DNA from 3 places in the Heyndrickxia sp. MSNUG genome. Region 3 is predicted to be linked to each of the others. Evidence: a T-box and tRNA genes for the amino acid it is inferred to sense, from the RefSeq annotation. Region 3 holds a T-box; the other regions hold tRNA genes.
What was found. A T-box is a leader RNA that pairs with one kind of tRNA and senses whether it is charged. The one in region 3 lies ahead of proS (proline--tRNA ligase), so its partner is inferred to be a tRNA-Pro.
Positions count from the first base shown of each region.

Region 1: it has a tRNA-Pro gene. The T-box ahead of proS (proline--tRNA ligase) is inferred to sense a tRNA for this amino acid. The anticodon was not compared.
Region 2: it has a tRNA-Pro gene. The T-box ahead of proS (proline--tRNA ligase) is inferred to sense a tRNA for this amino acid. The anticodon was not compared.

Region 1 covers NZ_CP150978.1:229,203-239,498, forward strand. Annotated here, with positions in the region: gene AABM38_RS01255 (PP2C family protein-serine/threonine phosphatase) at 1-825, shown strand, start outside; gene AABM38_RS01260 (anti-sigma factor antagonist) at 884-1,216, shown strand; gene rsbW (anti-sigma B factor RsbW) at 1,213-1,686, shown strand; gene sigB (RNA polymerase sigma factor SigB) at 1,664-2,458, shown strand; gene AABM38_RS01275 (PP2C family serine/threonine-protein phosphatase) at 2,455-3,051, shown strand; gene AABM38_RS01280 (Tex family protein) at 3,468-5,636, shown strand; gene cmpA (cortex morphogenetic protein CmpA) at 5,872-5,985, opposite strand; gene AABM38_RS01290 (SprT family protein) at 6,081-6,554, shown strand; tRNA gene AABM38_RS01295 (tRNA-Asn) at 6,698-6,772, shown strand; tRNA gene AABM38_RS01300 (tRNA-Ser) at 6,788-6,878, shown strand; tRNA gene AABM38_RS01305 (tRNA-Glu) at 6,893-6,967, shown strand; tRNA gene AABM38_RS01310 (tRNA-Asp) at 7,004-7,079, shown strand; tRNA gene AABM38_RS01315 (tRNA-Gln) at 7,086-7,160, shown strand; tRNA gene AABM38_RS01320 (tRNA-Lys) at 7,167-7,242, shown strand; tRNA gene AABM38_RS01325 (tRNA-Leu) at 7,283-7,367, shown strand; tRNA gene AABM38_RS01330 (tRNA-Leu) at 7,427-7,512, shown strand; tRNA gene AABM38_RS01335 (tRNA-Arg) at 7,576-7,652, shown strand; tRNA gene AABM38_RS01340 (tRNA-Pro) at 7,671-7,747, shown strand; tRNA gene AABM38_RS01345 (tRNA-Gly) at 7,769-7,842, shown strand; rRNA gene AABM38_RS01350 (16S ribosomal RNA) at 7,960-9,510, shown strand; rRNA gene AABM38_RS01355 (23S ribosomal RNA) at 9,797-10,296, shown strand, end outside.
Region 2 covers NZ_CP150978.1:3,764,258-3,774,553, forward strand. Annotated here, with positions in the region: gene AABM38_RS18905 (glucose-1-phosphate adenylyltransferase) at 1-225, opposite strand, end outside; gene glgB (1,4-alpha-glucan branching protein GlgB) at 143-2,101, opposite strand; tRNA gene AABM38_RS18915 (tRNA-Glu) at 3,007-3,078, opposite strand; tRNA gene AABM38_RS18920 (tRNA-Ser) at 3,082-3,172, opposite strand; tRNA gene AABM38_RS18925 (tRNA-Asn) at 3,176-3,250, opposite strand; tRNA gene AABM38_RS18930 (tRNA-Ile) at 3,272-3,345, opposite strand; tRNA gene AABM38_RS18935 (tRNA-Gly) at 3,349-3,422, opposite strand; tRNA gene AABM38_RS18940 (tRNA-His) at 3,429-3,504, opposite strand; tRNA gene AABM38_RS18945 (tRNA-Phe) at 3,544-3,616, opposite strand; tRNA gene AABM38_RS18950 (tRNA-Asp) at 3,622-3,697, opposite strand; tRNA gene AABM38_RS18955 (tRNA-Met) at 3,735-3,808, opposite strand; tRNA gene AABM38_RS18960 (tRNA-Ser) at 3,974-4,066, opposite strand; tRNA gene AABM38_RS18965 (tRNA-Ile) at 4,087-4,163, opposite strand; tRNA gene AABM38_RS18970 (tRNA-Met) at 4,206-4,282, opposite strand; tRNA gene AABM38_RS18975 (tRNA-Ala) at 4,305-4,380, opposite strand; tRNA gene AABM38_RS18980 (tRNA-Pro) at 4,397-4,473, opposite strand; tRNA gene AABM38_RS18985 (tRNA-Arg) at 4,490-4,566, opposite strand; tRNA gene AABM38_RS18990 (tRNA-Leu) at 4,587-4,675, opposite strand; tRNA gene AABM38_RS18995 (tRNA-Gly) at 4,687-4,761, opposite strand; tRNA gene AABM38_RS19000 (tRNA-Leu) at 4,784-4,868, opposite strand; tRNA gene AABM38_RS19005 (tRNA-Lys) at 4,883-4,958, opposite strand; tRNA gene AABM38_RS19010 (tRNA-Thr) at 4,983-5,058, opposite strand; tRNA gene AABM38_RS19015 (tRNA-Val) at 5,067-5,142, opposite strand; rRNA gene rrf (5S ribosomal RNA) at 5,153-5,268, opposite strand; rRNA gene AABM38_RS19025 (23S ribosomal RNA) at 5,384-8,318, opposite strand; rRNA gene AABM38_RS19030 (16S ribosomal RNA) at 8,562-10,111, opposite strand.
Region 3 covers NZ_CP150978.1:2,693,381-2,703,676, forward strand. Annotated here, with positions in the region: gene AABM38_RS13510 (ABC-F family ATP-binding cassette domain-containing protein) at 192-1,748, opposite strand; gene AABM38_RS13515 (YqcI/YcgG family protein) at 2,070-2,798, shown strand; gene AABM38_RS13520 (hypothetical protein) at 2,909-3,151, shown strand; T-box leader at 3,186-3,395, shown strand; gene proS (proline--tRNA ligase) at 3,489-4,919, shown strand; gene AABM38_RS13530 (CPBP family intramembrane glutamic endopeptidase) at 5,024-5,842, shown strand; gene AABM38_RS13535 (AbrB/MazE/SpoVT family DNA-binding domain-containing protein) at 5,970-6,251, shown strand; gene arcA (arginine deiminase) at 6,631-7,863, opposite strand; gene AABM38_RS13545 (glycine C-acetyltransferase) at 8,279-9,469, shown strand; gene AABM38_RS13550 (L-threonine 3-dehydrogenase) at 9,544-10,296, shown strand, end outside.

The sequences.
Region 1 (10,296 bases), 2.4 Mb from region 3:
CCGGAAGATTTAATGCATTCGTTTGACATCCTCCTTGAGGTCATGATCGGCTATGGTATTGCTTACCGGGAACACCAAAGCCTAAGGCACCAGCAGGAGGAACTAAGATCAGAAATGGAGATTGCCGCCAATGTGCAGCAAACGCTGCTGGGAACTAAGATCCCTACTGTACCGGGTCTCGATATTGGTGCAATCAGTGTGCCTGCGAAGCATATGAACGGTGACTATTTCCATTTTGTCCAGGATGAAAACAATAATATAAGTGTCGCGATTGCAGATGTTATCGGAAAAGGGATTCCGGCTGCGCTTTGTATGTCCATGATCAAGTATGCAATGGACAGCCTGCCAGAAAACCGTCTGGACCCAAGCAGTATCCTTGAAAACCTGAATAGAGTAGTTGAACAGAACGTTGATCCAAGTATGTTCATCACGATGTTCTATGGAATGTTTAATCCAGACAATAATATCTTCTACTATGCCTCAGCCGGACACGAGCCTGGTTTCTATTACGATTCAGTTACCAAGGAATTTACAGAGCTTACGGCAAGGGGCTTGCTTCTTGGGGTAGACAAGCGAACCAAGTATACTCAGTATGAAAAAGAAATCCATCCTGGGGATATGGTGATCTTAATGTCTGATGGAGTCACGGAGTGCAGAACGGAAGAAGGATTCATCGAAAAGGAAACATTAATCGGATATATAAATAAATATATCCACTTAAATGCTCAGGAAATTGTCAATAATATCTTTAGGGAACTCGAAAAACTTCAGCATTTCCAATTGCGTGATGATTTCACCTTAATTATTTTAAAAAGAGATGTTTAAACCGGTTCAGAACCGGGTAAATCTAAAAGGCAATTGAATTGTAAAGGGTGGGTCAGTTATGAATATTTCGATAGATGTTAAAGAAACAGAATCCGTATTAGCAGTTAAGGTTAATGGTGAAATTGATGCATATACAGCACCACAGCTTCGGGAAAAACTTTTCCCTTTGTCCGAAAAAGAAGGCGTAAAGATGGTTGTTGATCTTTCTGAGGTCAATTATATGGATAGTACTGGGCTGGGAGTGTTTGTAGGAGTATTTAAAAATGTCCGAGCCCATAACGGAGAGTTTAAAATTGTCGGATTATCCGATCGTTTGCAGAGACTTTTCGAAATTACCGGCTTGGCCGATATTATCGATATCAACAGCCAGATTGAGGGTGGAGTGCAATGAGCCAAGCATTTGATTATATAGAAATGAAAATCCCGGCAAAACCGGAATTTGTAGGCGTGATCCGTCTGACGCTTTCCGGCATTGCAAGCCGCATGGGTTTTTCATATGATGAGATAGAAGATTTGAAGATCGCAACAAGTGAAGCATGTACAAACGCTGTGCAGCACGCTTATAAAAATAACGACAACGGCGAAGTGATCATCGGTTTTGGACTGTACGAAGACCGACTTGAGGTAATGGTTGCAGATAATGGGCAGAGCTTTGATTTCCATTCAGCACGCCAGGGGCTTGGTCCTTACGATCAAAATAGTTCTGTTGAATTCCTTCGCGAAGGAGGCTTGGGACTGTATCTGATCGAAACCTTAATGGATGAGGTTCGAATTCATCACAAAGAGGGCGTCACGGTCTTTATGACCAAGTACCGAGAAGGAGAGCAGGTGGAGAGAGATGCAGAGACAATCTCAACCTAAGCAACGTCCAAAAGAAGAGATTAATCAATTAATCAAAGCATACCAGCTTCACGAGGACGCCGACGCCCAAAACGAATTAGTACTCCATTATCAAAACCTTGTGGAAACAATCGCCCGTAAATACTCAAAAGGACGCTCGTTCCATGAAGACATATTCCAGGTTGGAATGATTGGACTTTTAGGCGCAATCCGCCGTTATGATGAAACATTTGGCAAAAGCTTCGAGGCATTTGCTGTTCCGACCATTATTGGTGAAATCAAAAGATTTTTACGAGATAAAACATGGAGTGTCCATGTACCTCGCAGAATCAAAGAGCTTGGCCCGAAAATCAAGACAACTGTCGAAGATTTGACGACGCAGCTGCACCGTTCTCCAAGAGTGGACGAAATTGCTGAAGCCCTTCAGGTTTCTGAGGAAGAAATTTTAGAAGCTATGGAAATGGGCAAAAGCTACCAGGCATTATCAGTTGACCATTCCATTGAAGCAGATTCTGATGGCGGAACTGTCACCCTGTTAGATATCGTCGGAAATATTGATGAAGGCTATGAAAAAATCAATCAAAGAATGGTGCTTGAAAAGGTACTTCATGTTCTGAGTGAAAGAGAAAAGTTAATTATCCAATATACCTACCTTGATAACCTGAGCCAAAAAGAAGCAGGAGACAAGCTGGGAATATCACAAATGCATGTATCACGACTTCAAAGAAGAGCCATCAAGAAGCTACAAGAAGCAATTCATGCAGAAAACAGTAATTCGGAGTATATTACATGATCCAACAGTTCAAAGACAAAATTGAACTTTATGCTTACCAGACAATTAAAGAAGGTAAATTAGAGTGCGGTGACAGCTATTTCTATACTGCCACCGATGAATATTTTGTCTGTGTAGTAGCTGATGGGTTAGGGTCTGGGCAATACGCCCATGAAGCTTCTGCGGCGGTTGTGACTGTAGTAGAGGAACACCATCATGAGGATGTAGATACTCTCATGAAATACTGCAACAATATATTGGTGCAAAAAAGAGGAGCAGCCGTATCGATTTTTAAGGTGTTTTTCGAAACAAACGAATTCGTCTACAGCTGTGTCGGCAATATCCGATTCTTCCTTTACTCGCCAAATGGCAAACTGACCTATCCTTTGCCCGTAACAGGATATTTGTCAGGGAAGCCACAAGTGTTTCATACCCAGAGATTCGTTTTTGAACCGGAATCAAAGTTTCTGATTTACTCAGATGGATTTGATATCCATGGGGCAAAATCATTATTGAAGGGTTACAGATCTGTAGCAGCCATCGCAGAACAAATAAAAAGTGATTATGAAAATTCAATGGATGATGCAACTTTTATTGTGGGAAGTCTACTATAGCCGGTGGGCTTCTTTTTGTTTTGGCGGGGATTAGGGAGTTGGGGATTGGTATGCTTGCTGGTTCTCATGGTTGAATTCTGGCGAGATGAGTTTTTTACCGGAAAAATTTGAAGTAGAGTGGAAAAAGGGTAACAGAAAACGGGGATTTGTGCTCGTATGACAAGATTCAGCTAAAAACGGTAAGCGAAACCTTAATATTGTTCCCGAGAATCTGAATTGAGATTTAATAGGGAAGAATTAAGACTGTACTTCATTGTGAAGTGATAATAGTGTAATAACATGTATGCGAACTCCTCCAGTAATCAGCCTCCTTACTACTCCCTATAAACATAGCAGCAATTTTGGTACACTATATAGAGGGATAAGAAAACCACTTATCCAATAAAGATATGGAGGATTGTCTCTTGAATCAAACGATGGAAAAGCAGGATCAATACGTAAAAATCATTGCCAAAGAGCAATCATTAACATCTAAACAAGTACAGAGTGTTATTTCTCTCATAAATGAAGGGAATACCGTTCCATTCATTGCCCGCTATCGGAAAGAAATGACCGGTGCGCTTGATGAAGTGCAAATCCGCGACATAGTTGAAAGATGGCAATACATACAGAACTTAGAACAGCGTAAAGAAGAAGTCATCAGGCTGATCGATGAACAGGAAAAGCTGACGGATGAACTTAGGACTAGCATAGAAAAAGCAATTAAACTTCAAGAGGTAGAGGATTTATACCGGCCATATAAACAAAAGCGGAGAACAAAAGCAACCGTTGCAAAGGAGAAAGGTCTCGAACCACTTGCTTTATGGATGCTCGAGTTCCCGGTGAACGGCAGCCTGGAACAGAAGGCCGGAGAGTTTTTATCAGATGAAAAAGGTGTAACAACAGCAGAGGAAGCTATTTTCGGAGCGAAGGATATCATTGCTGAAATGGTTTCAGATGATGCTGACAGCAGAAAGTGGATCCGCAACGAAACATTCAAATCCGGTTCCATTGAATCTGCAGTTAAGAATGAAGAGTCGGATGAGAAAAAAGTATATGAGATGTACTATGAATATACAGAGCCGGTAAGCAAGGTCGTGCCCCACAGAATTCTAGCCCTTAACCGCGGGGAGAAAGAGGAGCTCTTAAGGGTCTCGATTAAACCCAAAACGGATGTAATCATGAGCTATCTTCAACGTAAATGGGTAAAAAAAGAGCATGCTATTACAACGTCAGCAATTATGGAAGCTATAGAAGATGCTTATAAAAGGCTGATTCAGCCATCGATTGAACGGGAAATCAGGAATGAACTTACGGAAAAGGCAGAAGAGCAAGCTATTCACATCTTCTCAGAAAATCTGAGAAAACTGCTGCTTCAGCCGCCGTTAAAAGGAAAAGTAGTCCTTGGAGTAGACCCGGCGTTCAGGACAGGATGCAAGCTGGCTGCGGTAGATGAAACAGGGAAGGTTTTATCGATCGGGGTCATTTATCCTCATACATCAAGTTCAAAAAGTACCGAAGCCCGTGAGAAATTCATTAAAGTGCTGAAGGATTATCACGTGGAAATGGTTGCAATCGGCAACGGTACAGCTTCAAGGGAAACGGAACAATTTGTATCAGATATCCTGAAAGAATTAGATAAAGAAATCTATTACCTGATTGTCAATGAAGCAGGAGCAAGTGTATATTCTGCATCAGATTTAGCGCGTGAAGAATTCCCGAACTTCCAGGTAGAAGAACGAAGCGCAGTTTCAATCGCGCGCCGTCTGCAGGACCCGCTTGCTGAACTTGTTAAAATTGACCCTAAATCGGTAGGTGTCGGACAGTACCAGCATGATGTCAGTCAGAAAAAACTCTCTGAATCGCTAACATTTGTAGTTGAAACAGCTGTTAACCAGGTAGGGGTAAATGTAAATACTGCATCATCTTCTTTACTTCAATATGTTTCAGGTCTTTCAAAGACCGTTGCCAACAATATTGTGAAAAAGCGTGAAGAAGAAGGGAAATTCACAAGCAGAGCACAGCTGAAAAAAATCCCTCGCCTTGGCGCGAAAACTTATGAACAGGCAATCGGCTTCCTTAGAGTAATCGACGGAAAAGAACCGTTAGACCGAACAGGCATCCACCCGGAAAGCTATGGGGAAGTGAAACAACTTCTAGATAGCCTGGGGTTCAAAACAAGTGATTTAGGCAGTCCGGCTTTAAAAGATGCGTTAGCCAAAATTAATATAGACCAGACTGCGAGTGAACTTGGCATTGGCAAACTGACTCTTAAAGATATTATTGACGCCCTAGTCAGACCGGAGAGGGATCCTCGTGATGAACTGCCGGCTCCGCTTCTTAAAAAGGATGTTCTAAAGCTAGAGGATTTAAAAACAGGCATGGAGCTGCAAGGTACAGTCCGCAACGTAGTAGACTTCGGGGCATTCGTCGACATCGGTGTAAAGCAAGATGGATTGGTTCACATTTCTAAGCTAAGCAACAGATTCGTAAAGCATCCGCTTGATATTGTATCAGTAGGGGATGTTGTAACCGTATGGGTCGACAGCGTTGATCATAAAAAAGGACGCGTTGCATTGACCATGCTAACGCCAGAGCAAGCTTAATGTTAAAAAGGCTGCAGATCATTCTGCAGTCTTTTATTATGGCTCTTTACGTAATTTTTGTTGCTTTCTCCAACGAAAGTAAAAACCGGGACCTGGGTTTTTACGAGTATTAATGTGAATTCGGTACAGAAGTCTCCTCGAAAAGAGCCTGATACCTTTTAATAAAAGTACTTGTTCGAAAAAGCGGCAATCAATCCGAAAACAGTCTTTAATATAATCGTGTATCAGCATAGAGTTATAATCCCTGTTTATTTCTATAAAAAAACCAGCATTGATTCAGCAGTTTAATTTGGTATCGATTTTTTTCATAGAAGGCTCGTTTCATTTGATTCTGGAACCAGACAGGCATAACAATACCTCCTTTAGATAATGCGTGAAAAGGTATCCTTAATATATGCTATAATGGGTTGTCATGTTTCTTTAAAAGGCAGGCGTTTTATTATGATGACAGATCAGCAGTTACACAATCTGGTTGTTAGAATATCAGCAGAGCAATTCCATAAGCCTTTCAGGCATAAAGCATTCTTTAATCCAAGACTTCGTACAACCGGTGGACGCTATATGCTGGGAAGCCATAACATTGAAATCAACAGGAAGTATTTCGAACAATTAGGCGAACAGGAATTGATTGGGATCATAAAGCATGAACTATGCCATTATCATTTGCATTTAGAGGGAAAGGGCTACAAGCATCGTGATAAAGATTTCAGGGAACTGATGAAACAAGTCGGGGCTCCGAGATTTTGCTCCATGCTGCCTGAGGAGAAGAAGAAAAGTTCACAACAGAGAATTCTGATTTACCAATGCAGCAAATGTCAAATGGAGTATCACCGAAAACGATCAATCAATACTGCAAGATATGTCTGCGGAAAGTGTCGGGGAAAGCTGGTAAAGGTGAAAGAAATGCTGATAGAATAGCGTTTTTATGATGAGAAAAAAACTAATGAAAAACTTTTAAAAACCCGCTTGACTTTTAATAGGCACCTCCCTATAATAGTAAGAGTCGACAAGACAACGACACAGTCTTCTGAAGAGCTTTTAAAGAAGACAATTAATATTATTCCGCAGTAGCTCAGTGGTAGAGCACTCGGCTGTTAACCGAGCGGTCGTAGGTTCGAATCCTACCTGCGGAGCCATTAATTCTATGGTATGGGGAAGTACTCAAGAGGCTGAAGAGGCGCCCCTGCTAAGGGTGTAGGTCGGGTAACCGGCGCGAGGGTTCAAATCCCTCCTTCTCCGCCAGAACATTTTAATATGGCCCCTTGGTCAAGCGGTTAAGACACCGCCCTTTCACGGCGGTAACACGGGTTCGAATCCCGTAGGGGTCACCAAAACAGTTTCACAGCATGTTTTAAAAACAAATATATGGTCCCGTGGTGTAGCGGTTAACATGCCTGCCTGTCACGCAGGAGATCGCCGGTTCGATCCCGGTCGGGACCGCCATTTTATTGGGCTATAGCCAAGCGGTAAGGCAACGGACTTTGACTCCGTCATGCGTTGGTTCGAATCCAGCTAGCCCAGCCATTTTTTGAGCCATTAGCTCAGTCGGTAGAGCATCTGACTTTTAATCAGAGGGTCGAAGGTTCGAGTCCTTCATGGCTCACCAAAGTTTTTTGCGCCAGCAAAATAACTTATATTTCAATAATGCGGGTGTGGCGGAATTGGCAGACGCACCAGACTTAGGATCTGGCGCCGCAAGGCGTGGGGGTTCGACTCCCTTCACCCGCACCATTAATTACCTGTTGATTAATAAGTTGAAATTGGTTATGATATGATCCTGTCATCTTTATGCGGTCGTGGCGGAATGGCAGACGCGCTAGGTTGAGGGCCTAGTGGGGGCAACCCCGTGGAGGTTCAAGTCCTCTCGGCCGCACCAAAAAAGTCCTTGACATCCAATTGCGGATGTGATAATATTTAAAAGTTGCTATAAAAATTACATGCGCCCGTAGCTCAATTGGATAGAGCGTCTGACTACGGATCAGAAGGTTATGGGTTCGACTCCTTTCGGGCGCGCCATTCTTATTTTCTTCATATCGGGGAGTAGCTCAGCTTGGTAGAGCACTTGGTTTGGGACCAAGGGGTCGCAGGTTCGAATCCTGTCTTCCCGACCATTCAACATTTTAACTTTATATGCGGGTGTAGTTTACTGGTAAAACCTCAGCCTTCCAAGCTGATGTAGTGGGTTCGATTCCCATCACCCGCTCCAATTCATTGTTCTTTGAAAACTAAACAAACAAGCGTCAACAAACAATATTATAGTGACTTCTATTATATAGAAGATCACTAGCCAACGTTTTAACTTTATGAGCTAACTCATAACTCTTTTTTGGAGAGTTTGATCCTGGCTCAGGACGAACGCTGGCGGCGTGCCTAATACATGCAAGTCGAGCGGATCTTCATTAGCTTGCTTTTGAAGATCAGCGGCGGACGGGTGAGTAACACGTGGGCAACCTGCCTGTAAGACTGGGATAACTTCGGGAAACCGGAGCTAATACCGGATAATCCTTCTCCTCTCATGAGGAAAAGCTGAAAGACGGTTTCGGCTGTCACTTACAGATGGGCCCGCGGCGCATTAGCTAGTTGGTGAGGTAACGGCTCACCAAGGCGACGATGCGTAGCCGACCTGAGAGGGTGATCGGCCACACTGGGACTGAGACACGGCCCAGACTCCTACGGGAGGCAGCAGTAGGGAATCTTCCGCAATGGACGAAAGTCTGACGGAGCAACGCCGCGTGAGCGATGAAGGCCTTCGGGTCGTAAAGCTCTGTTGTCAGGGAAGAACAAGTATCGGAGTAACTGCCGGTACCTTGACGGTACCTGACCAGAAAGCCACGGCTAACTACGTGCCAGCAGCCGCGGTAATACGTAGGTGGCAAGCGTTGTCCGGAATTATTGGGCGTAAAGCGCGCGCAGGCGGTTCCTTAAGTCTGATGTGAAAGCCCCCGGCTCAACCGGGGAGGGTCATTGGAAACTGGGGAACTTGAGTGCAGAAGAGGAGAGCGGAATTCCACGTGTAGCGGTGAAATGCGTAGAGATGTGGAGGAACACCAGTGGCGAAGGCGGCTCTCTGGTCTGTAACTGACGCTGAGGCGCGAAAGCGTGGGGAGCGAACAGGATTAGATACCCTGGTAGTCCACGCCGTAAACGATGAGTGCTAAGTGTTAGAGGGTTTCCGCCCTTTAGTGCTGCAGCAAACGCATTAAGCACTCCGCCTGGGGAGTACGGCCGCAAGGCTGAAACTCAAAGGAATTGACGGGGGCCCGCACAAGCGGTGGAGCATGTGGTTTAATTCGAAGCAACGCGAAGAACCTTACCAGGTCTTGACATCCTCTGACAACCCTAGAGATAGGGCGTTCCCCTTCGGGGGACAGAGTGACAGGTGGTGCATGGTTGTCGTCAGCTCGTGTCGTGAGATGTTGGGTTAAGTCCCGCAACGAGCGCAACCCTTGATCTTAGTTGCCAGCATTTAGTTGGGCACTCTAAGGTGACTGCCGGTGACAAACCGGAGGAAGGTGGGGATGACGTCAAATCATCATGCCCCTTATGACCTGGGCTACACACGTGCTACAATGGATGGAACAAAGGGCAGCGAAGCCGCGAGGTGAAGCCAATCCCATAAAACCATTCTCAGTTCGGATTGCAGGCTGCAACTCGCCTGCATGAAGCCGGAATCGCTAGTAATCGCGGATCAGCATGCCGCGGTGAATACGTTCCCGGGCCTTGTACACACCGCCCGTCACACCACGAGAGTTTGTAACACCCGAAGTCGGTGGGGTAACCTTTATGGAGCCAGCCGCCTAAGGTGGGACAGATGATTGGGGTGAAGTCGTAACAAGGTAGCCGTATCGGAAGGTGCGGCTGGATCACCTCCTTTCTAAGGATATTGCCTATTGGCAATCGGAACTCAGATCTTCGGATCTGATGAATACGAATCTTAGGATTCGTACAGTTGACCGCTTGTTTGTTTAGTTTTGAGGGAGCAATCTTTACTGTGAGGATCAGACCGTAAGGTAGGATTCGAAACAATTCTCTCAAAACTTTTTTGTTCCTTGAAAACTAGATAATCGTAAGTAAGAAGAACCAAGAAAAACCGAGTGATCGCCATTTTAGTTTTTCTCTCTATTTAATAGAGAATCAACCACGACAATTTATTGTCAAACGGTTAAGTTAGAAAGGGCGCACGGTGGATGCCTTGGCACTAGGAGCCGATGAAGGACGGGACTAACACCGATATGCTTCGGGGAGCTGTAAGTAAGCTTTGATCCGGAGATTTCCGAATGGGGAAACCCACTGTTCGTAATGGAACAGTATCTTTACCTGAATACATAGGGTATTGAAGGCAGACCCGGGGAACTGAAACATCTAAGTACCCGGAGGAAGAGAAAGCAAACGCGATTCCCTGAGTAGCGGCGAGCGAAACGGGATATAGCCCAAACCAAGAGGCTTGCCTCTTGGGGTTGTAGGACACTCTACATGGAGTTACAAAGGAACGGGGTAGATGAAGTGGTCTGGAAAGGCCCGTCAGAGAAGGTAAAAACCCTGTAGTTGAAACTTCGTTCCCTCCTGAGTGGATCCTGAGTACGGCGGGACACGAGAAATCCCGTCGGAAGCTGGGAGGACCATCTCCCAAGGCTAAATACTCCCTAGTGACCGATAGTGA
Region 2 (10,296 bases), 1.1 Mb from region 3:
GGCACTTCCTATCCCAATATATGAGTTCAGTAAAAGCGGCTGGTACTGTGTCAATACACCAACTGTATAGATTCCCGAATTCGTGCAGTTGCTAAGCGGGAAATCAATGATCCGATATTTGCCGCCAAAAGGGACAGCTGGCTTAGCTAGGTTCTTTGTCAATGAGTGCAGACGGCTTCCTTTTCCTCCTGCCAACAGCATTGCTACGCATTTCTTCTTTTTCATGATTGTTTCTCCCCTTTCTTTTGATAACAGGACGTAAAATCGAAATTCCGAATGGAGAAATATTCATTTCTATAGAATATGGCCTTCCATGGAAGGCTATTTCTTTCGCTTCAATCACCTTTTTATTAATAAAACCAGAGCCTCCGAATGGCTGGGCGTCGCTGTTCATTATTTCTCTGTACTCACCTGGCTTTGGTACTCCGATTTTATAATCGCTGTAAACTTTTTCTGTAAAATTGCAAACAATCACAAGGATTTCTTCCGGGTTCTTTCCTTTTCGAATAAAGGAAAATATCGACTGCTCATGGTTATCAGCATCAATCCATTCAAACCCTTCATAGCTCTGGTCCACTTCATATAATGGCTTTGAACGTTTGTACAGTTTCATTAACTCCTTCACATAAACGTTCATTTTTTGATGCATTTCATAATCAAGCAGACTCCAGTCTAACTGCTCCTGGTCTTTCCATTCAGAGAACTGTCCGAACTCTGTTCCCATGAACGTCAGCTTTTTTCCCGGATGGACTCCCAAGAATCCAAGCAATAATCTGAGCTGCGCGAATTTTTGCCAGTAATCTCCTGGCATTTTATCAAGCAATGACTTTTTACCATGGACTACTTCATCATGTGAAAAAGGAAGAACAAAGTTCTCAGAAAAGGCATAAAGGAGAGAAAAAGTTACTTTATCATGTATATGCTTCCTTTCATGTGATTCTGTCTCCATATACTTTAATGTGTCATTCATCCATCCCATGTTCCACTTGTATGTAAACCCAAGCCCTCCATACTCCACAGGTGCTGTCACCTGAGGCCAATCAGTCGAATCCTCAGCAATCATCAAAGCAGCAGGCTCATAATCCCTTACAGCCTTATTCAGCTTCTTTAAAAAATCCACACCATTGGGATTAGCAGTCTGAACTGAATTAGGCCAGTAGATGATATTAGCCACAGCATCAACCCGAAAGCCATCAATATGATATTTTTCAAGCCAGAATAAAGCACTGGAAATCAGGAAGCTTTGTACCTCTGTTTTTCCCAAGTCAAAATTGGCCGTTCCCCAGACGCGATTTTCACGATCATTTTCATATTGATATTCATAAACATAGCTGCCATCAAACTGGTACAGCCCATGCGCATCCTTGCAAAAATGTCCTGGAATCCAGTCAATGATTACTCCAATTCCATTTTGATGGCATATATCAACGAAATACATAAAATCATGCGGGGTGCCATATCTGCTAGTAACAGAGAAATAACCGGTAGATTGGTAGCCCCAGGAGATATCGAGCGGATGCTCAGTTAGCGGCAATAATTCGATATGTGTGTATCCATGCGTTAAAATATATGGAATCAGCTCATCTGCCAGCTCACGGTAAGTAAGGAAAGAGCCATCTGCTGCCTTTTTCCAGGAACCTGCATGCAGCTCATAGATATACATAGGTTCATCCAGGCTGCTTTTTCTCTCCCTCTTCTGCAGCCATTTATGATCACTCCATTTATAACCTTCGAGAGGATAAACAATTGAAGCTGTGTTCGGCCTAAGCTCTGAAAAAAACGCGTATGGATCTGCCTTTAAAATCCTCTCACCTGCCTGGGATGTGATTTCATACTTATAAATCGCCCCAGAAAGGTCGCCTTCTAGTACAATCTGCCATACACCTTCATTATTCACTTTGTGCAAACCAAAACCGTTGCCATCCCATTGATTAAAGTCCCCTGCCAGACTCACAGCCCTGGCATTTGGAGCCCACACACAAAATCGAGTATATGTATTAGATTCATTTTTAATGACATGCGCACCAAATAAATTGTAACTCTGGTACAAAGTGCCTTCATGGAATAGATGCAATTCAAACTCTGTAGGATTGATTACCAAACCCTTCCACCTGCCTTTATTAGAACATGCTTAATATTTTTGGAAACACCCTTTTTCAGTAGTATTCTAGTTAGCAGCGCGAAATCCTTGTAAACATTTTTTTAATATTTCGACAATAAATCTTAATAAAATATTAATATCGACAAACACTGACAATTGGTAGCGCTTTAATGTACTAAATCTTCCAATTACGCGAATTATGTTGAAGGAAAGTTTACTATTTTTGAAAAGAGAATAATGATTTTTTAGAGGAAACGCTGAAATTTCTTGGGTGATAGAGAGTAATAGCAGAAAAAATATTATTGAAATGATAACGTTTTCATTTCAACTTGTTATTTAGCCTTTCTCATTGAGGCGACTCTCAAACATACTAGTAGGTAAAGAGGTCTGTGGCATTGGCATTTTAAGATACCCATTTAGCAGATAACCAACATCCAGGTAAAAATGTGGTAATAGATGACCAGCGGAATTGAAACTATGTTAACCAGGTTTAAGATGAATGGATATTGACTAATTATTCCTTCAGCCAATTTCGACTTATTAAACATAAAATCAATATTATATACCCTTTTTGGGGGCTTAATAAACCTAATGGAGTTATGTTTATCCTTTTTTTAGAACTTGGCTGTCTTACTTTTTCTGTTGATTTCCGCTCCAGGCACTCGCTTTCCGCAGGGCGTCCGGTGCACCACGTCATCGTTTTGCTCCTGCGAGGACTCACCGTTGCCGCTGATCCGGCAGGCCTATGAACGGTTTCCTCGAATCTTGCTACGCACGATGGAAATGCATTTGCATTTTCTGAAGAGTCGGCCCTCCGCCCCAATAAACAGGTGCTTAAAAACATTGACCTTAATACAACTAAACAGAAAAAAAGCTGTTAGCAATAATGCTAACAGCTTTCCTTATGACCCCTACGGGATTCGAACCCGTGTTACCGCCGTGAAAGGGCGGTGTCTTAACCGCTTGACCAAGGGGCCTTATGGCGGAGAAGGAGGGATTTGAACCCTCGCGCCGGTTACCCGACCTACACCCTTAGCAGGGGCGCCTCTTCAGCCTCTTGAGTACTTCCCCATATGGCTCCGCAGGTAGGATTCGAACCTACGACCGCTCGGTTAACAGCCGAGTGCTCTACCACTGAGCTACTGCGGAATAATAAAATGATAAAAAAAATGGGCCTAAATGGACTCGAACCATCGACCTCACGCTTATCAGGCGTGCGCTCTAACCAGCTGAGCTATAGGCCCTTATGGAGCGGGTGAAGAGAATCGAACTCTCATCATCAGCTTGGAAGGCTGAGGTTTTACCACTAAACTACACCCGCAAAAAATGGGGCGACTGATGGGAATCGAACCCACGAATGCCTGAACCACAATCAGGTGCGTTAACCACTTCGCCACAATCGCCATATTTCAAAATGCATATTAAATTAAAAAAAATAAAGGTGGCTCAGGACGGAATCGAACCGCCGACACAAGGATTTTCAGTCCTTTGCTCTACCGACTGAGCTACTGAGCCACAAATGGCGGTCCCGACCGGGATCGAACCGGCGATCTCCTGCGTGACAGGCAGGCATGTTAACCGCTACACCACGGGACCAAAGTTTTTTTCAAGTGTATTACTTAAAAAAACTTAATTGCGGGGGCAGGATTTGAACCTGCGACCTTCGGGTTATGAGCCCGACGAGCTACCGGGCTGCTCCACCCCGCGACGATAATAAAAATATCTTATTGTTTATGCTCCTTGAGAGCAAGTGCTGTCCCGATCTCAGGAAGCTAATTCAAGCTGCTGCTCGATCGGTACAACTCGCAGTTCATTCAGTGAAGTAACGCTCGTTGCTCCACCCCGCGACGGTAATAAATGCAAATGAAATTATGGAGGAGGTAGAGGGATTCGAACCCCCGCGCGGTGTTACCCGCCTGTCGGTTTTCAAGACCGATCCCTTCAGCCGGACTTGGGTATACCTCCGTGAAATAACAAACAATATATGGTGGACCTTGTAGGACTCGAACCTACGACCGGACGGTTATGAGCCGTCTGCTCTAACCAGCTGAGCTAAAGGTCCATGTTTAGCCTAGATTGAATAGGTTCAACCAGATTGTAAAATTGGTAGCGGCGGAGGGGATCGAACCCCCGACCTTACGGGTATGAACCGTACGCTCTAGCCAGCTGAGCTACACCGCCAAATTAAATTTTCAAAAAGATATGGTGGAGCCTAGCGGGATCGAACCGCTGACCTCCTGCGTGCAAGGCAGGCGCTCTCCCAGCTGAGCTAAGGCCCCATATTATATCAGTATCTGGTCGGGAAGACAGGATTCGAACCTGCGACCCCTTGGTCCCAAACCAAGTGCTCTACCAAGCTGAGCTACTCCCCGATATAGAGTAAAATATTGGCGCGCCCGAAAGGAGTCGAACCCATAACCTTCTGATCCGTAGTCAGACGCTCTATCCAATTGAGCTACGGGCGCATATGATGTTAAATCGAAAATGGTGCCGAGGACCGGAATCGAACCGGTACGGTAGTCACCTACCGCAGGATTTTAAGTCCTGTGCGTCTGCCAGTTCCGCCACCCCGGCTAAGGAACTTTTGGAGCGGAAGACGGGATTCGAACCCGCGACCCCAACCTTGGCAAGGTTGTATTCTACCACTGAACTACTTCCGCATACATATTTTTTTAGAAAAAATGGTGCGGGTGAAGGGAGTCGAACCCCCACGCCTTGCGGCGCCGGATCCTAAGTCTGGTGCGTCTGCCAATTCCGCCACACCCGCATATAAAGTTGAAATGGTGAGCCATGAAGGACTCGAACCTTCGACCCTCTGATTAAAAGTCAGATGCTCTACCGACTGAGCTAATGGCTCGTACGTGTGTAATTAGGTTAAAAATGGTGCCGGCGAGAGGACTTGAACCCCCAACCTACTGATTACAAGTCAGTTGCTCTACCAATTGAGCTACACCGGCAAATGTAATGGTGGAGGATGACGGGATCGAACCGCCGACCCTCTGCTTGTAAGGCAGATGCTCTCCCAGCTGAGCTAATCCTCCATTTGAAACTGCCCGGCGACGTCCTACTCTCACAGGGGGAAACCCCCAACTACCATCGGCGCTGAGAAGCTTAACTTCCGTGTTCGGTATGGGAACGGGTGTGACCTTCTCGCTATCGTCACCAGACATTTTTTAAAGACAATTTCTATTATATCGTCTTTTATGCATTTTGCAAGAGAAATTTTTCATTCCCTCAAAACTAGATAATGTGTAAGAAGAATTAGAAGAACGAGTAATCTATTTGGTTAAGTCCTCGAACGATTAGTATCAGTCAGCTCCACACGTCACCGCGCTTCCACCTCTGACCTATCAACCTGATCATCTTTCAGGGTTCTTACTAGCTTGCGCTATGGGAAATCTCATCTTGAGGGGGGCTTCATGCTTAGATGCTTTCAGCACTTATCCCGTCCGCACATAGCTACCCAGCGATGCCTTTGGCAAGACAACTGGTACACCAGCGGTGCGTCCATCCCGGTCCTCTCGTACTAAGGACAGCTCCTCTCAAATTTCCTGCGCCCACGACGGATAGGGACCGAACTGTCTCACGACGTTCTGAACCCAGCTCGCGTACCGCTTTAATGGGCGAACAGCCCAACCCTTGGGACCGACTACAGCCCCAGGATGCGATGAGCCGACATCGAGGTGCCAAACCTCCCCGTCGATGTGGACTCTTGGGGGAGATAAGCCTGTTATCCCCGGGGTAGCTTTTATCCGTTGAGCGATGGCCCTTCCATGCGGAACCACCGGATCACTAAGCCCGACTTTCGTCCCTGCTCGACTTGTAGGTCTCGCAGTCAAGCTCCCTTGTGCCTTTACACTCTGCGAATGATTTCCAACCATTCTGAGGGAACCTTTGGGCGCCTCCGTTACTCTTTAGGAGGCGACCGCCCCAGTCAAACTGCCCACCTGACACTGTCTCCCGCCCCGATCGGGGGCGTGGGTTAGAATTTCAATACAGCCAGGGTAGTATCCCACCGACGCCTCCACCGAAGCTGGCGCTCCGGTTTCTCAGGCTCCTACCTATCCTGTACAAGCTGTACCAAAATTCAATATCAGGCTACAGTAAAGCTCCACGGGGTCTTTCCGTCCTGTCGCGGGTAACCTGCATCTTCACAGGTACTATAATTTCACCGAGTCTCTCGTTGAGACAGTGCCCAGATCGTTACGCCTTTCGTGCGGGTCGGAACTTACCCGACAAGGAATTTCGCTACCTTAGGACCGTTATAGTTACGGCCGCCGTTTACTGGGGCTTCGATTCAGAGCTTCGCTTGCGCTAACCCCTCCTCTTAACCTTCCAGCACCGGGCAGGCGTCAGCCCCTATACTTCGCCTTGCGGCTTCGCAGAGACCTGTGTTTTTGCTAAACAGTCGCCTGGGCCTATTCACTGCGGCTCATCTAGGCTATTCACCCAAATGAGCACCCCTTCTCCCGAAGTTACGGGGTCATTTTGCCGAGTTCCTTAACGAGAGTTCTCTCGCTCACCTTAGGATTCTCTCCTCGCCTACCTGTGTCGGTTTGCGGTACGGGCACCTTTTATCTCGCTAGAGGCTTTTCTTGGCAGTGTGAAATCAGGAACTTCGGTACTATATTTCCCTCGCTGTCACAGCTCAGCCTTCACGCAAGCGGGATTTGCCTCACTTGCAGCCTTACTGCTTAGACGCGCATATCCAACAGCGCGCTTACCCTATCCTACTGCGTCCCCCCATTGCTCAAACGATAAAGAGGTGGTACAGGAATATCAACCTGTTGTCCATCGCCTACGCCTTTCGGCCTCGGCTTAGGTCCCGACTAACCCTGAGAGGACGAGCCTTCCTCAGGAAACCTTAGGCATTCGGTGGATGGGATTCTCACCCATCTTTCGCTACTCATACCGGCATTCTCACTTCTAAGCGCTCCACCAGTCCTTACGGTCTAGCTTCAACGCCCTTAGAACGCTCTCCTACCACTGACATCAAAGATGTCAATCCACAGCTTCGGTGATACGTTTAGCCCCGGTACATTTTCGGCGCAGAGTCACTCGACCAGTGAGCTATTACGCACTCTTTAAATGGTGGCTGCTTCTAAGCCAACATCCTGGTTGTCTAAGCAACTCCACATCCTTTTCCACTTAACGTATACTTTGGGACCTTAGCTGGTGGTCTGGGCTGTTTCCCTTTTGACTACGGATCTTATCACTCGCAGTCTGACTCCCACGGATAAGTCTTTGGCATTCGGAGTTTGTCTGAATTCGGTAACCCGATGAGGGCCCCTAGTCCAAACAGTGCTCTACCTCCAAGACTCTTACAACGTGAGGCTAGCCCTAAAGCTATTTCGGAGAGAACCAGCTATCTCCAAGTTCGATTGGAATTTCTCCGCTACCCACACCTCATCCCCGCACTTTTCAACGTGCGTGGGTTCGGGCCTCCAGTTGGTGTTACCCAACCTTCACCCTGGACATGGGTAGATCACCTGGTTTCGGGTCTACGACCACATACTCATTCGCCCTATTCAGACTCGCTTTCGCTGCGGCTCCGTCTTCTCAACTTAACCTTGCATGGGATCGTAACTCGCCGGTTCATTCTACAAAAGGCACGCCATCACCCATTAACGGGCTCTGACTACTTGTAGGCACACGGTTTCAGGATCTATTTCACTCCCCTTCCGGGGTGCTTTTCACCTTTCCCTCACGGTACTGGTTCACTATCGGTCACTAGGGAGTATTTAGCCTTGGGAGATGGTCCTCCCAGCTTCCGACGGGATCTCTCGTGTCCCGCCGTACTCAGGATCCACTCAGGAGGGAACGAAGTTTCAACTACAGGGTTTTTACCTTCTCTGACGGGCCTTTCCAGACCACTTCATCTACCCCGTTCCTTTGTAACTCCATGTAGAGTGTCCTACAACCCCAAGAGGCAAGCCTCTTGGTTTGGGCTATGTCCCGTTTCGCTCGCCGCTACTCAGGGAATCGCGTTTGCTTTCTCTTCCTCCGGGTACTTAGATGTTTCAGTTCCCCGGGTCTGCCTTCAATACCCTATGTATTCAGGTAAAGATACTGTTCCATTACGAACAGTGGGTTTCCCCATTCGGAAATCTCCGGATCAAAGCTTACTTACAGCTCCCCGAAGCATATCGGTGTTAGTCCCGTCCTTCATCGGCTCCTAGTGCCAAGGCATCCACCGTGCGCCCTTTCTAACTTAACCGTTTGACAATAAATTGTCGTGGTTGATTCTCTATTAAATAGAGAGAAAAACTAAAATGGCGATCACTCGGTTTTTCTTGATTCTTCTTACTTACGATTATCTAGTTTTCAAGGAACAAAAAAGCTTTGAGGCACTTACTCCCTCAAAACTAAACAAACAAGCGGTCAACTGTACGAATTCGCTAGAATTCGTTTACGAACCAAAAGGTTCGCATTCCGATTGCCATTACGGCAATATCCTTAGAAAGGAGGTGATCCAGCCGCACCTTCCGATACGGCTACCTTGTTACGACTTCACCCCAATCATCTGTCCCACCTTAGGCGGCTGGCTCCAAAAGGTTACCCCACCGACTTCGGGTGTTACAAACTCTCGTGGTGTGACGGGCGGTGTGTACAAGGCCCGGGAACGTATTCACCGCGGCATGCTGATCCGCGATTACTAGCGATTCCGGCTTCATGCAGGCGAGTTGCAGCCTGCAATCCGAACTGAGAATGGTTTTATGGGATTGGCTTCACCTCGCGGCTTCGCTGCCCTTTGTTCCATCCATTGTAGCACGTGTGTAGCCCAGGTCATAAGGGGCATGATGATTTGACGTCATCCCCACCTTCCTCCGGTTTGTCACCGGCAGTCACCTTAGAGTGCCCAACTGAATGCTGGCAACTAAGATCAAGGGTTGCGCTCGTTGCGGGACTTAACCCAACATCTCACGACACGAGCTGACGACAACCATGCACCACCTGTCACTCTGTCCCCCGAAGGGGAACGCCCTATCTCTAGGGTTGTCAGAGGATGTCAAGACCTGGTAAGGTTCTTCGCGTTGCTTCGAATTAAACCACATGCTCCACCGCTTGTGCGGGCCCCCGTCAATTCCTTTGAGTTTCAGCCTTGCGGCCGTACTCCCCAGGCGGAGTGCTTAATGCGTTTGCTGCAGCACTAAAGGGCGGAAACCCTCTAACACTTAGCACTCATCGTTTACGGCGTGGACTACCAGGGTATCTAATCCTGTTCGCTCCCCACGCTTTCGCGCCTCAGCGTCAGTTACAGACCAGAGAGCCGCCTTCGCCACTGGTGTTCCTCCACATCTCTACGCATTTCACCGCTACACGTGGAATTCCGCTCTCCTCTTCTGCACTCAAGTTCCCCAGTTTCCAATGACCCTCCCCGGTTGAGCCGGGGGCTTTCACATCAGACTTAAGGAACCGCCTGCGCGCGCTTTACGCCCAATAATTCCGGACAACGCTTGCCACCTACGTATTACCGCGGCTGCTGGCACGTAGTTAGCCGTGGCTTTCTGGTCAGGTACCGTCAAGGTACCGGCAGTTACTCCGGTACTTGTTCTTCCCTGACAACAGAGCTTTACGACCCGAAGGCCTTCATCGCTCACGCGGCGTTGCTCCGTCAGACTTTCGTCCATTGCGGAAGATTCCCTACTGCTGCCTCCCGTAGGAGTCTGGGCCGTGTCTCAGTCCCAGTGTGGCCGATCACCCTCTCAGGTCGGCTACGCATCGTCGCCTTGGTGAGCCGTTACCTCACCAACTAGCTAATGCGCCGCGGGCCCATCTGTAAGTGACAGCCGAAACCGTCTTTCAGCTTTTCCTCATGAGAGGAAAAGGATTATCCGGTATTAGCTCCGGTTTCCCGAAGTTATCCCAGTCTTACAGGCAGGTTGCCCACGTGTTACTCACCCGTCCGCCGCTGATCTTCAAAAGCAAGCTAATGAAGATCCGCTCGACTTGCATGTATTAGGCACGCCGCCAGCGTTCGTCCTGAGCCAGGATCAAACTCTCCAAAAAAGAGTTATGAGTTAGCTCATAAAGTTAAAACGTTGGCTCATGTTCTTTCTATATAATAGAAGAAACACGATCATTTATTGTTTGTTGACGCTTGTTTGTTTAGTTTTCAAAGAACAAGTTAGTTAGCTTGTCGCCTAGAAGCGACTTTATTAATATATCATGTCGATTTGTTATTGTCAACAACG
Region 3 (10,296 bases):
GAAAAATAGGCTTATAGATGCTTTTATGAGATCGAAACCCATTTTGATTTGCGAAAAGAGGAACATAAGATCCCGGCAGGTAAACGAATTCCCATATTTTTAATTAACGAGCGCAAATTTAATCAATCAATTATCCAATCCTGCAGGTAATAATAAAACCTGCTGGCAAAACCAGCAGGCTTAAATAATATCTATAATTCGGATTTCCCAGCCCATTCCTCTACATTCCAAACCTTCGTTACCCAATCTTCATAGAAATCAGGTTCGTGGCTTACAAGGACAATCGTACCTTTATAGGCTTGTAATGCACGCTTTAATTCTGCTTTTGCCGTAATATCAAGGTGGTTTGTAGGCTCGTCAAACAGCAGCCAGTTGCTTTCATGCATAAGGAGCTTTGTCAAACGGACCTTAGCTTGTTCTCCACCGCTAAGCTGATTAAGCGGACGTGAAATATGTTCATTTTTCAGACCGCTGCGTGCAAGTGCGGCGCGTACCTGGTGCTGATCCAGGCTAGGGAACTCACTCCACAGATCATCGATAGGGGTGATGTTTGCCGCTTTTACTTCCTGCTCAAAGTATGAAGGGAACAGGAAATCTCCACGCTCTATTTTCCCGCTTAGTGCAGGTATTTTTCCAAGCATTGTTTTTAATAATGTTGATTTACCAACACCATTCATGCCGACAATCGCAATTTTTTCGCCGCGTTCAATTGTTACTGACAATTTTGGCATAAGAGGGTGTGTATAGCCGATTTCAAAGTCCTTGCCTTCAAAAACATAACGGCTGCTTGCCCGTGATTCTTTAAAGTCGAAAGTAGGCTTAAGGGCTGTTTCTGGACGGTCAATTCGCTCCAGCCGCTCAAGCTGCTTCTGACGGCTCTTCGCACGGCCGGTAGTGGAATAACGCGCTTTATTTTTCGCGATGAAATCTTCTTGTTTCTTAATGAATTCCTGTTGCTTCTCGTAAGCATTTATATGTTGATTCTTATTGATTTCAGCAAGTTCAAGGAATTTTTCATACGTTGCCGTATAGCGTGTCAGCTTTGAAAATTCAAGCTGAAAAATAACATTGGAAACCTGGTTCATGAATTCAGTATCATGCGAAATCAAAATGAAAGCATATGGGTATTCTTTTAAATATCTTGTAAGCCAATTGATGTGTTCCACATCAAGATAGTTTGTTGGCTCATCCAGCAAAAGAACCTTTGGTTTTTCCAGCAATAGCTTGGCAAGCAGAACTTTCGTACGTTGGCCGCCACTTAATGCAGATACATCACGGTCAATTCCGATTGCGTCTAAACCAAGTCCTCGTGCTGCTTCCTCCACTTCAATATCGAGGGAGTAGAATCCGCCTGCATCCAATGCGTCCTGGATTTCAGCCATTTGTTCGAGCAACACTTCTAGTTCCTCAGGGGAAGCGTCAGCCATTTTGCCAGTCACTTCATTCAATTCTTCTTCTTTTTTAAATAAAGGAAGGAAAGCATCCCGCAATACATCTCGGATCGACTTTCCCGACGTTAATACAGTATGCTGGTCCAAGTATCCGTATTCCACCCCTGGTGTCCATTCAACCTTTCCAGAATCATGGATTAATTGGCCGGTTATAATATTCATCAATGTTGATTTACCGACACCATTTGCACCGACCAAACCAACATGATCTTCAGCTAAAAGGCGGAAAGAGACATCTTTAAAAAGGGTACGATCCCCAAAAGTGTGACTTAAATTTTCTACATTCAATAAACTCATGATAAAGTCCTCGTTTCAATCTATTTTTAATGGCATTAATTTAACAATCACATTCCTTAATCATACTAAAATCTCTGTCTTTAGACTAGCTTTTTATAAAGAGGAGAATCTGGAAACACCTTGTGTACATGTGGCGGAAACTTCATCGATCTTTATTTAAAACCCATTATAGTTACAGGCTGTATACTATTACAGTTGTACAAGAAGGAAAATAACACCTCCTAAACCATTTGTCTTCCGTTCCTTAATCTTACCTCTTCCGTTTAGTAAAACGCTGAAAGGGGTATTTAATTACTAACTAACTGATTTGAGGTGTTTTTCATGAAAGTCAAAAACAGCTATTTATTTACCAAAGAAGATATGGTCAATCCTGAACTTGTGCCTGAATGGGTAATCAGGGAATATAAGAATTTTCATGAGGTCGTTACAAATAGAGAGTTCCCATGCTATTTCGGTATGTCAGCAGAGAAAAAAGGGGAACTTCGCTATTCATATATCAGCAAGGATAACTGGAATGAATTGCCTGGTGCCATTGAGGAGTTTATCGCTCTTTTTGATGAAAATAAGTCCTTGATTCGGCATGGACTTTTTGTATTCGTCGAACCAGAAGCAGAAGAAAAAACGATTGAATATTACCGCGAGTATTTCTGGAATGTCCTTCAATTTTTGCATGAAAAAGATACAAAGCCTTGGCCTGCTGATTATCCTACGGACCCAGACCATCATCTCTGGGCATTTTCATTCGCAGGAGAACCTTTCTTTGCATTTGGCAACGCTCCTGCTTATAAACAGCGTAAAACCCGTGACCTTGGCAATAGTCTTGTAATAGGTTTTCAGCCGCGTCGAATATTCGATGGTCTTGAAGGGACTTCAAAAGGGGGAATCATGTCCCGTGAAAAGGTTAGGGAGCGAGTGGAAAAATGGGACAACCTGCCGAAGCACCCGAACGTAAGTCACTACGGCGATCCCGAACACAGAGAATGGAAGATGTATTTTATTGGCGATGACAGCAAGCCGATGGAAGGTAAATGCCCATTTCATCATAAATAAGCATAAGAGACTAAATCCCAAAGGATTTAGTCTCTTTTGTGTTTGAAATCTTCGAAAAGTTCAATTAATATAATAGGAAGATAATTACATATTAAAGATTGGATGATTTCATGAAGTTAAATAGATTTACCATCGTTTTTGGCACCTTTGTATCCGTCACAGGTCTACTATATTTAATTGGCTATACCTTTCAGATCACACTCCTGATCTTTCATCACCAGCATAATCAGACAGCTGAAGGTTTCACTTCAGAGTCCAGATCATTATTGCCTTTCATAATAGGATTGGGTGCAAGCTACATTGCTGAAAAGATTTACTTAAGCAAAAAATATGACTTTTCAAATAAAAATTGACATCCATTTATTTTCTATATATAATCATCAAAAAATAGTAACGTTGACGAGGATCAGTAAAATGGAATGAAGCCTTTTCCAGAGAGGGAGCTGAATGCTGAAAAGCTCCTATTGGCCGCCATTTGAACCTGCCTCTGAGTTCCGGATCGGATTATTGAAGATCACGGCGGATTATTCCGTTATCATTTCGAGATAAAGCAGTGCTTTATGATTAGGGTGGTACCGCCAGGCCTTGGCCCCTTTGGGATCAAGGCCTTTTTGTGTTTCTTTGAGATAGAGCAGCGTTATTTACAAAGTTTTTAACAAAATTAATGTATATAAAAGACGGGGTGCAGACATGGCTAAAGAATTTGTTAAAGAAATTACATCAATGGATGAAGATTTTGCTCAGTGGTATACGGATGTTGTGACGAAGGCAGACTTAATTGACTACTCAAGCGTAAGAGGTTCCATGATCATCCGTCCATATGGATATTCACTATGGGATAACATCAAAAATGAACTGGACTCCCGCATTAAAGAAACAGGACACGAAAATGTCTACATGCCACTTTTCATTCCTGAGAGTTTATTGCAAAAAGAAAAGGATCATATCGAAGGATTCGCACCAGAGGTTGCATGGGTGACTCATGGCGGATCAGAAGAGCTTGCAGAGCGACTGGTTGTCAGGCCTACTTCCGAGGTGCTTTTCTGTGAGCATTACAAAAACATCATCCATTCTTATCGAGACCTTCCAAAACTATATAACCAATGGGCAAATGTCGTGCGCTGGGAAAAGACAACAAGACCTTTCCTGAGAACACTTGAATTTTTATGGCAGGAAGGACACACCTGCCATGCGACAGATGAAGAAGCTCTTGATGAAACTGTAAAGATGCTGAAGGTTTACGCTGATGTATGTGAAAACATCCTGGCGATCCCAGTTGTACAGGGGCAAAAAACCGAAAAAGAGAAATTCGCAGGCGCTAAGCTTACTTATACAATTGAAAGCCTGATGCATGATGGAAAGGCATTACAGACAGGCACATCGCACCATCTAGGTGACGGGTTTGCCAAGGCGTTCGGGATACAGTATACCGATAAGGAAGGACAGCTTCAGTATGTTCAGCAAACATCATGGGGTTTTACAACAAGGGTCATCGGGGCAATGATCATGGTACATGGAGACGACCGGGGATTAGTCATTCCTCCAAACGCTGCCCCAACGCAAGTCATGATCGTGCCAATTGCACAGCATAAAGAAGGCGTACTCGATTTTGCCTACGAACTAAAATCAAAACTTTCAAATGTTGCGCGTGTAGGCATCGATGCAAGTGATAAAAAGCCAGGGTGGAAATTCAACGAATACGAAATGAAGGGGATTCCAGTAAGGCTTGAGGTAGGCCCTAAGGATATTGAAAAAGGCCAGGCAGTATTGGCAAGACGGGATACAGGAGAGAAATTTTTCGTATCGCTCGAGGATTTAGAAACAAAACTTCCTGAATTACTGGAGGATATCCAGCGAAGCCTGTACGAAAAAGCTAAGAATCATCGTGAGGATAAAACAAACGCCGCTCTTAATCTTGATGAATTTAAAACAGTCCTTGAAAAAGAGACAGGTTTCATTAAAGCCATGTGGTGCGGTGATCGAGCATGCGAGGATAAAATAAAAGAAGAAACGACAGCAACATCTCGCTGCATTCCCTTTGAACAGGAACAAGTAAGCGAAAAATGTGTATGCTGCGGCAAGGAAGCTGAGAAAATGGTCCTTTGGGCAAAAGCTTATTAATTTATAAAGCAATCCTTTTTTGGATTGCTTTTTCCTTTTACTCCTAGAAGATTTTTGAAACCTTTATTTGGAAAAAACGTCTATTAAAAGAATGGGGGCTTATAATGAAAAAAATTCCTGCACTATTTCTTACATTAATCGGTTTCATCATCTTAAATTTGTATTTTAATCTGATTCCAACTTTACTGCCCAAAAATGATATTTTACGTTTTTTCCACTTGCTTCTGTTTTTTCCTTTAGCCTACATAGTTGCACGTAAACTAAATAGGGAAGGGATGGCCTTGTACGGAGTTGTTTTTTACAAGGGATGGTTACGAAATCTATTTTTAGGCTTTTTCATCGGCTTTAGTTTCTGGGCAGTTTTGTTCAGCTTATATTTTCTGCTTGGAAAATATGAATTTATTGGGTTTGCTCCTTTATTAAACGCAACAGCCAACATTTTTGTCATTCTCATAGGATTCGGTTTAGGCTCGTTAATCAACGACATGATCGTGAGGGGGTATTTAATAAATCAATTGAAGGGTAAGATTCCTCTCCCAGTGATATTCACAATTTCCTTGATCATTTACACATTCGATGATATCTGGAATGCTGGATTTAGTGTTCAAAACACTATTTTTTCATTTGCATTGGGCTTAAGTTTGACCTATAGCTTTATCAAAGCAAATTCTATTTGGGTCGATACCGGTATCCATTTCGGATTGAATGTCCTTTATGGGCTATTCTTCGGCGTGTCTCAACAAATAGGCGGAGGAATATTGTTATTCAAGGAAACTTCAACTTCGAGCAATTTAACCATTTGGCTGTCGACTTTTCTTTCACTGCTGATTTTATTGACCGTGTTCTTGTTAAACCGGTATATCATTGTTTACAAACCTGGAGCTAGAAAAAGCATGGATGAGACTCGCAAAATAGACATATAAGAGAAAATATTCGAACATTCAAAATGTAAATTTATGCCTCCGTTTGATATAATTGGATTGGGTCAGATTTGATTTACAGACAAGACATCCACATTCCATATATTATTGAATAGGAGAGGATGCAATGATGAAAGCAACAGGAATTGTCAGGAAAACCGACCAGCTAGGCAGGATCGTTATTCCAATGGAATTAAGGAAAAAACTGAGTATTGGAGAGAATGATCCACTGGAGATTTTTGTTGATGAGGATATGATCGTCCTAAAGAGATATCAGCCAGATTTAACATGCCTTATAACAGGAACAATCAGCAGTGATAATCTGTTGCTCGCTAATGGAAAGGTAATTTTGAGTCGTGAAGGGGCGAATCAATTGATTAAAGAATTGCAAAGTTACCTAGCTGCAAATTAAACAATATTTTAAAAGCAGTCCTTTTGGGACTGCTTTTCTAAATAGATAAGAAAGTATAAAATGTCCTTCGAGAAATGTCCAGCTCCAACGCCTAGCCCCTCGAGTCGCTTGTCTAGTTTCGCCTCCTAGAAACTCCGAAACTTCAACTCCGCCTTCAGAAGCAAAAAGCGCTTCTTTGTCGGAGTCTATAGTTTCTGCGTTTCTGGGCAGTCGGCTACACATTTCGGTTTCGGTCCGCCCAATGAAGTCAAAGAACGACTTCACCGGACGGCCCTTCGACGGACACGATGTTCTAGTGCCGACGTTGCCACAGGACGTGGCGGGATTAGTCGGCCAGCGCTTGTCGGGGCTGACCAAGGCGCATGCGCTTTTCTTAGGTCTATAGGTCTTCTCGATAGATTGGCATGCTCATGCAGCGAGGGCCTCCACGACCCCTTGATAACTCGGAGCTTGGAATTTCAATTACTTCAATGCCATTTTCTCTTAATAAATCATTCGAAACATAATTTCGATCATAGGTAACAACAACACCTGGAGCGATTGCAAGAGTATTTGAGCCATCGTTCCATTGCTCACGCGCCGCAGCTATTTCGTGGCCGCCTCCGCAAGGAATCAAAACAAGCTCCTGCAAATTCAGGATTTCTTTCAACGTCTCAGTTAAATTTGAGCGCTCTTTTATTTCCAATCTCTCTGGGTCCTTGCTTTTTTCTAGAATATATATTTTCATTTTACCATTCGGTCCTTCAATCCCATGATGAATTGTGAATTTTTCCTGGTCAACCATTGTAAAGACGGTATCGAGATGCATATACGCTCTTAATTTTGGAATCTCAATAGCAACAACCTTCCTGATTGTCCCATTCCTGGAGAATATTCGTTTTGCCAGCTTCTCGATGGCCTGTGCAGATGTTCTGGCGCTTACACCTATTGCGATGACTTCAGGACTGAGTACCAGTTCATCCCCGCCTTCAATCGGGTAATACTCTTCACGATCATACCAATGTGGAATGTCATGGACAGAAAAGCGAGGATGGTGATTTATAATAAAATCCATAAATAATGATTCTCTTTTTCTTGCTCCTTCACACATTTTATTCAGGGAAATACCGTCGCCAATCACCGCAGCAGGGTCACGAGTGAAATAAAGGTTTGGCATAGGATCAAGAAAGAAAGGATAATAATCTTCCAGAAGCTCATGTAAATGAACTTTTTTTTCATTTTGAATTTCAGATTTTAACACTCCAGACATCACTTTTCGGATCATTTCCTCTGTAGAAAATGAATGAAGATATTCTTCAACTGTCTTCCTTGAGCCGTTTAAATTTCTTTTGCTCTCATTCAACAGCTGGTCAATAAACTCATGACGCAAATCATCTGTACTTAACGCTTCAGCCATAAGTTTTTCCAAATAAAGTACTTCTACTCCACGGTTCTTTAGCACTTCGGCAAAATAGTCATGCTCTCTCTGGACTGCAGGTAAATAAGGGATATCATCGAAAAGGAGCCTTTCAAGGTACTTCGGCGTCAAATTTTCGACTTCTTTACCTGGCCTGTGAAGAACTACAGTTTTTAACCTTCCGATTTCGGAAGTTACATGTAAAGGGTAATTCATATTATTAGCCTCCCATTTTCGGTATCTATTCTCTATGAAAGAAGGAGGGAGTGATCAGTATGTATATCGAATCCGAGATATTCCCACTTCCCCCGCCAAACTGCTTGGCTGCAGACTGGCTCCTTTTTCTATACCCTAATCGGTTCGAATAAACCTGAAATATTAAAATTAATGAAGGTTTTTGCGATATCCTGCGCAAAGAGGGGAAACTAAATTGAATGATTAAAAAAACTTTTAAAAAATGGAAGCGTTTTCTGTCCTTCATAGATGTACAATCTATGTAAATGTGTTAAAGTATATCTTGTGAACACTAGAGGTATCACGGGAACAGGATGAGAGTTATTGTCCTCCCCATAAAGACAGTTGTATCCAATATAATGACATGCCTAATTTGACGGCAGAAAGGGGATTTACGATGTCTAGCAAAGGTCTTGAACAATTTTTAAATGAAAACTTAGAGGATTTAAAAGGGAAGGGTTTATACAATGTGATCGACCCTCTTGAAAGCCCAAATGGACCAGTCATTACAATCAATGGAAGAGAATTGATTAACCTCTCTTCAAATAATTATCTGGGACTGGCTACAGATGAAAGACTAAAAAAAGCAGCTACAGAAGCGATCAGTAAATATGGGGTTGGAGCAGGTGCTGTAAGGACAATTAACGGCACACTTAAGATTCACATCGAGCTAGAAGAAAAGCTGGCTAAATTCAAGAAAACAGAAGCAGCCATTGCTTACCAGTCTGGATTCATGTGCAATATGGCGGCTATCTCTGCGGTAATGGATAAAAATGATGCGATTTTATCAGATGAGCTGAACCATGCATCAATTATAGATGGCTGCCGCCTATCCAGAGCAAAAATAATTCGTTTCAATCATTCAGACATGGATGACTTGCGCGCGAAGGCAAAGGAAGCAACTGAATCAGGACTATACAATAAAGTCATGGTCATTACAGATGGGGTTTTCTCCATGGATGGAGACATCGCAAAATTGCCAGAAATCGTTCAGATTGCTGAGGAATTTGATTTGATTACATATGTGGACGATGCACATGGTTCAGGAGTCCTCGGTGAAGGCGCAGGTACGGTGAAACATTTTGGCCTTTCTGATAAAGTTGATTTCCAGATTGGTACATTATCCAAGGCAATTGGCGTAGTCGGCGGCTATGTTGCAGGAAAGCAAAACCTGATTGACTGGCTTAAGGTAAGAAGTCGTCCGTTCTTATTTTCAACCTCACTGACGCCGGCGGATGTAGCTGCCAGCATAAAAGCAGTTGAAATTTTAATGGAGAGCACAGAATTAAATGAACGTCTATGGGAAAATGCGAACTACCTGAAGGATGGCCTGAAAAAACTTGGATTCGATATTGGGTATTCTGAAACACCGATTACTCCATGCATTATTGGGGATGAAGTCAAAACCCAAGAATTCAGCAAACGCCTAAACGATGAAGGTGTGTACGCGAAATCAATCGTATTCCCAACTGTGCCACGTGGGACTGGCAGGGTAAGAAATATGCCTTCTGCTGCTCATACGAAAGAGATGCTAGACCAAGCTATCTCTACTTATGAAAAGGTCGGCAAGGAACTTGGAATTATTTAATAGCAAACAGGGCGGCCGGTTATTTAAATTGCCGGCAGTCCTTTTTACAGCAACAATCAGGAGGAATACATAGAATGAAGAAAATAATAATTACCGGTGCACTTGGCCAGATTGGTTCTGAATTGACTGGCAAGCTGCGCGACATATATGGCCAAGACAATGTAATCGCCACTGACATCAGGAAGACAGATTCCGAAGCTGCAGTCAATGGTCCATTTGAAATCCTTGACGTCATGGACGCCAAATCAATGGGCGAAATCGCTAATAAATATCAAGTCGATACAATCATGCACATGGCTGCACTATTATCGGCCACAGCTGAAGCGAAGCCCCAATTTGCCTGGAATCTTAATATGGGAGGACTCATGAACGCACTAGAAACAGCAAGGGAGCTAAATTGCCAGTTCTTCACCCCGAGCTCGATCGGTGCATTCGGACCTAGCACTCCTAAGGACAATACGCCTCAGGATACGATCCAGCGTCCAACGACTATGTATGGAGTGAATAAGGTCGCTGGTGAATTGCTTGCAGATTATTACTTCCAGCGTTTTGGTGTGGATACAAGGGGAGTAAGATTCCCTGGCTTGATCTCTTACGTAGCACCTCCAGGGGGCGGAACAACTGATTATGCTGTCGAAATTTACTACGAGGCGATCAAAAACGGAACATATACTTCCTATATCGATAAGGGAACGTATATGGACATGATGTACATGCCTGATGCACTTAATGCGATTGTGGATTTGATGGAAGCCGACTCTTCAAAACTGATTCACCGCAATGCATTCAACGTTACAGCAATGAGTTTTGACCCTGAAGAACTTGCT